Regions from separate parts of the Paenibacillus sp. 01T47 genome, predicted to be linked through region 1. Evidence: a T-box and tRNA genes for the amino acid it is inferred to sense, from the RefSeq annotation. Region 1 holds a T-box; the other holds one or more tRNA genes.

Region 1 (2,378 bases):
CTCATAGCGCTTCAAAATGTCCGGCACCCAAACCGCCCAATTATTGCTTGTCGAAAACTTTTTCCCTTCCAGCGTCATGTATTCACAAGAGATGATTCGATCAGGCAAATGATATTCCTCGGCACCAATCAGTACTGCCGGCCATATTAGTGTATGAAAAGGGATATTGTCTTTACCGTGTACATAATAAGCGGTTATTTCCTCATTTCCGTCCTTCCAGAAAGCCTCCCAGCTGCCGCCTGTTTCTGCAGCCCATTGCTTGCTTGCCGATAAATATCCGCTCACTGCTTCAATCCAGACGTAAATTTTTTTATCCTCGAACCCTGCAACCGGAACCTCCACGCCCCAATCTAAGTCCCTTGTCGCCGCTCGATCTTGAAGCCCCTCTGCAAGATATCTTTGCGTTAATTGTACTGCATTTTCTTTCCAACCTTTTGTTTTTTTTGCATACTTAGTCAATTCAGCTTGGAAGGAAGAGAGTGCAAGATAATAATGTTCCGTTGGCCGCTCAATTGGAGGATTCCCGCAAAGCTTGCATGTCTTGTCTGTCAGGTCGGCTGGGTCAAGCAAGGTTGAACAAAAATCACATTGATCGCCTCTCGCACGGTTACTGCAAACAGGGCAAATCCCTTCAACATATCGATCCGGCAAAAATCGTTGATCTGTTTCACAATACGTTTGTTGGATTGTTTTTTTATATAAATGTCCTTTTTCTAAAAGTGCCAAAAATAACTGTTGAACGACTTGGTGATGAAATGGCTGGTCTGTTCGAGTATACAAATCATACGTAAACCCAAGCTGTTTAAAACATTCGGCAAATTCCTGATGAAATCGATCTGCAATATCTCCTGGAGAAACACCCTCCTGAATCGCTTGCACCGCAACAGGCGTACCGTGGCAGTCACTTCCAGATACGTACAACACCTTATTTCCTTTTGCGCGGTAATAACGTGCCAACACATCCCCTGGCAATACACTCGCCAATCTTCCCAAATGCAATGAACCGTTCGCATAGGGCCAAGCACCGCCAATAAACACATTTGTCATCATAACTCCTCCTTTTTTTGACAAACAAAAAAGCCCTCATCCCAAAGGGACGAGAGCTGTGCTCACGCGGTACCACCCAATTTTATTAATGCCTCGCGACATTAACCTCTTCAGGTACGATGCTTATGCATGTATACCCTAGCACAGTAACGGGTGCGGGTTCCGGCGCAGCCTACAACCATATGAGGTTTCGATGCGCAGCTCAGAGACCATATTCCCAAAGTTATTCTTTACCCCTTTTCAGCAACCGGGACTCTCTGTAAAAAGACATCGCCTTGGTACTCTTTCTCATCATAGCTTTTGTTAGAATATTCAATTTATTGGAATTATACTCAATATGATATTTCAAGTCAAGGTGATTATGTTACTGCCCACATCTCCTTATTCCTAACTCGCTTTATTGTATCTCCATCAAACTATCCGCGATTGCACATACCCACATTTTCGAAACCTCAAATGCCCTTACCTCATATTGGATGTTAATTCCGTTATCATCCGTTACCCAAATTAATTGATGCTGCTTCCCATCCGATAAGTATACGCCTTCCTTTTCACCAACAAAAATGGTCTCAATGAGATGATCGTTGATGTCGGGAACATGAATTCTGTTCTTGGTTGTCGTCAAAATATGCAGTTCGAATTCAATGCCTTCTTTCTCGTATACGAACGCAGTCCCAACTATTCGGTCAGATTTTTTTAAATCTCTCACGATTACATTTTCACCCGTATATTCTGCTTCTTCAACCATTTCGGCTAGTTCAATCTCAGTCAGTGAATCAAACCCATACATCACATAACTAGCTTTCAACTCTGCGACCAGAGGTGTTTTGAATACATATGGTTTTATTTTTTCTCGAAGCTCGTCTATTCCTTCATGCCATATTTCTTTTTCATAATTGGTTTGATTGCTTATTATTTTATGTGGATTATCGTGAACGATGTATATCGCTTTACCCGTTCCCGGTTTCAATGAATTAATAATCTGATCAAAAGGATTATCCATATTTAGCGTATCAACCGTAACTTTAGCTAACATCTCACCTTTTTTTTAACGAGCATGATTTCTTCAAGCACCTTTTGCTTCAATCCCGCTCGCGGATGAATATGATTTGCCTTTTCCATCAACATGCGTTTCAACTCATCTGCACTATTAAACATGGATATCTCTCCTCCTCTTATTCCTTAGTTGTTTTAATGCGTAGTGTAGTCTGGATTTCACCGTTCCGACTGGAATTCGAACGATTTCTGCAACCACTTCCTGTGTTAAATCATTTAAATAGTGCAGCACTACCACTTGCTTCAGCTTATACGAAAGACAATCCATATCATCC
Region 2 (2,378 bases), on a different contig from region 1:
TTCTCGAAGTAAGATCAATGGACTGCATGCGCAGATTTCCGAATAAATCATGCAGCTCATCAGCTGAGATTTCTTGCCCTATCGTGACATGTGGCGTGTAAACATATTTGGGCTCGACAATGGCCAGCGGACCGCTGCACACGCTCTCCTGGAGCTTCTGCATGGAAACGGTGTCTTCAAGCGCTAAATAGAGCACATGACTTACAGGGAAAAAAGTAGATACACGGTTCAAATGGATAGAGAAAGCAGGCAGCTTAGATGTGGTTTGCTCTAAATGAGCGACTGCTAGCTGCAATTCATCGTCTGACCAATCTTCTGCGTATCGTACTGTCAAATGAGCAGGTACAGCTGTGTAATGCGGATCATGGCGTCTTCGCCAGCTATTAGCGAAGTCCTGTACATGCTTTTCGGGGAAAACAACAATTCCATATAACATGGTCTTCAGCTCCTTCGAAATGACCTATTTTGAGTATACCCCATTTGCATGTATGATCCCAATTTTGGGGTATTCTAATGTATACAGCCTTTATTGGAGTGATAAGCATCAGCTTCTCCAATAAGATAGTGGAGGGATGACATGAGATGGGTATATTGGGTTCGCCTATATGAAACCAAATTTCAAGCGGGTTGTTTGGTTAGGAGAATGGAGAATGACGGTTGGATGTATGGCTATGAAACTCCGCATGAGGTAGAGGTATTTCGATCCCGAAAAGGGCGATACGGCGTGAGGTTTATACCATAAAAAATAAAAAGAAAATAAATTAGAATATTTTGCTTGACTTAAAACACACCTATATAGTATATTATTTTATGTCGCCAATTCAACTGGCTTTGCTCAAATGGATATACGTCGCGGGGTGGAGCAGCCCGGTAGCTCGTCGGGCTCATAACCCGAAGGCCGCAGGTTCAAATCCTGCCCCCGCAACCAACCTTTCGATGAATACGTTGAAATATACGTTTTTCGAGGGCCCTTAGCTCAGTTGGTTAGAGCGGTCGGCTCATAACCGATTGGTCGGGGGTTCGAGTCCCTCAGGGCCCACCATAAGCAAAACCTTTACAACATGCCGGGGTGGCGGAACTGGCAGACGCACAGGACTTAAAATCCTGCGATGGGTGACCATCGTACGGGTTCGATTCCCGTCCTCGGCATACCTCGAAGACATTGACGAGTCAATGGTTTTCACGAAGTACATAAGATGTACGAACGATAAAAGAACCTCCTTTATAGAATCTGACTTGTCAGTTCTAAACAAAGGAGGTTTTTTTATCGTTAGGTACTTAATATCTAGCAATTTAATTTTATATGTTAATTTCTAAAGCTGTTAAGTAAATTAGAGGCTGGCAGTAATTAATTTATAGCAGCTTGTCTCGCAGCATTATGGGCTAACCTATGGAGGGTATTGTTTTTCTTGTGCTTGCTTATGTATTTTATTTGTATGTGAACGCTGGGATACATATTATTTAAATGATGTAGAGCTGCCAATATTTCATCTCTAGCATCTTTATGATGTGAATGAGAAAAATAATCTTTTGATAAAATGTTTGCGATTTGACTGCAATCAGTATAGATAATAGCGAATTTCGGCTCATACTCCGTCAGCGCACTTGCAAGTATTTCAAGACTGTAACGAACAGCAAGCAATTCACCGTAATTGGAACCTTCAATATGTTCCATCATAATTTTTTTGGCGGTAACGCGTATTGTTCTATTGAAGACAAAGCAACAAGCTGCTCCATGATTATTTTGCGCAACGAAACCAGAGTAATCACAATACAAACAAATCATACTCTTGTTCATAATGTTTTGTCTTAAACGGGGATTGGCATATGCTCTTTTTATTAGCAATTCTGTTGTAGTATCCACAAAATCTATCCTCCAGATTATATTCCTTCTTTCATTATTTTAATCATCGTCAAAAAAGAGATGGGCTAGTCTTCAAATGGGAAATCCTCGAAATATTTTTTACTTTAAGGATAGGCGAATGGATTAAGGTATACATCGGAGCTGATAAGCGTAAGTTTTAATAGGAATGTGTCTGAATAAGGGAGTAACATTAATGATGTAATACTGGAGGGGACTCGGCATGAACGCAGGTTTTTGGATTCGATTAGGAGCTTCATTGCTGGATGGCATTATTATTGGCATTCCATTAGCCATTATTTCATTATTATTTACAGGAGGTAATGAAGGTAGAGATTATTTTACAGATGCGGTCTCATTCCTTTACTCGTTACTGGTTCCGGTATTTTGGAGCGGCTATACCATTGGGAAAAGGATATGCGGCGTACAGATTAGAAAGCTGGATGGCTCACCTCCAGGTATAGGCACCATGTTATTGCGTAATGTTGTCGGTGGACTTGTTTATGGATTAACATTA

What was found. The T-box of region 1 lies ahead of metG (methionine--tRNA ligase). A T-box ahead of a tRNA ligase gene usually reads a tRNA of that ligase, here a tRNA-Met.
Region 2: it has a tRNA-Met gene. The T-box ahead of metG (methionine--tRNA ligase) is inferred to sense a tRNA for this amino acid. The anticodon was not compared.

What each region holds. Positions count from the first base shown of each region.
Region 1 covers NZ_JBFTPA010000003.1:567,120-569,497, reverse strand. Annotated here, with positions in the region: gene metG (methionine--tRNA ligase) at 1-1,047, opposite strand, end outside; T-box leader at 1,090-1,351, opposite strand; gene AC1DOV_RS09915 (hypothetical protein) at 1,445-2,083, opposite strand; gene AC1DOV_RS09910 (hypothetical protein) at 2,077-2,205, opposite strand; partial or broken gene AC1DOV_RS09905 (sigma-70 family RNA polymerase sigma factor) at 2,198-2,378, opposite strand, start outside.
Region 2 covers NZ_JBFTPA010000009.1:245,454-247,831, forward strand. Annotated here, with positions in the region: gene AC1DOV_RS19620 (2'-5' RNA ligase family protein) at 1-436, opposite strand, end outside; gene AC1DOV_RS19625 (hypothetical protein) at 578-742, shown strand; tRNA gene AC1DOV_RS19630 (tRNA-Met) at 852-928, shown strand; tRNA gene AC1DOV_RS19635 (tRNA-Ile) at 966-1,042, shown strand; tRNA gene AC1DOV_RS19640 (tRNA-Leu) at 1,064-1,149, shown strand; gene AC1DOV_RS19645 (RNase H family protein) at 1,349-1,864, opposite strand; gene AC1DOV_RS19650 (RDD family protein) at 2,085-2,378, shown strand, end outside.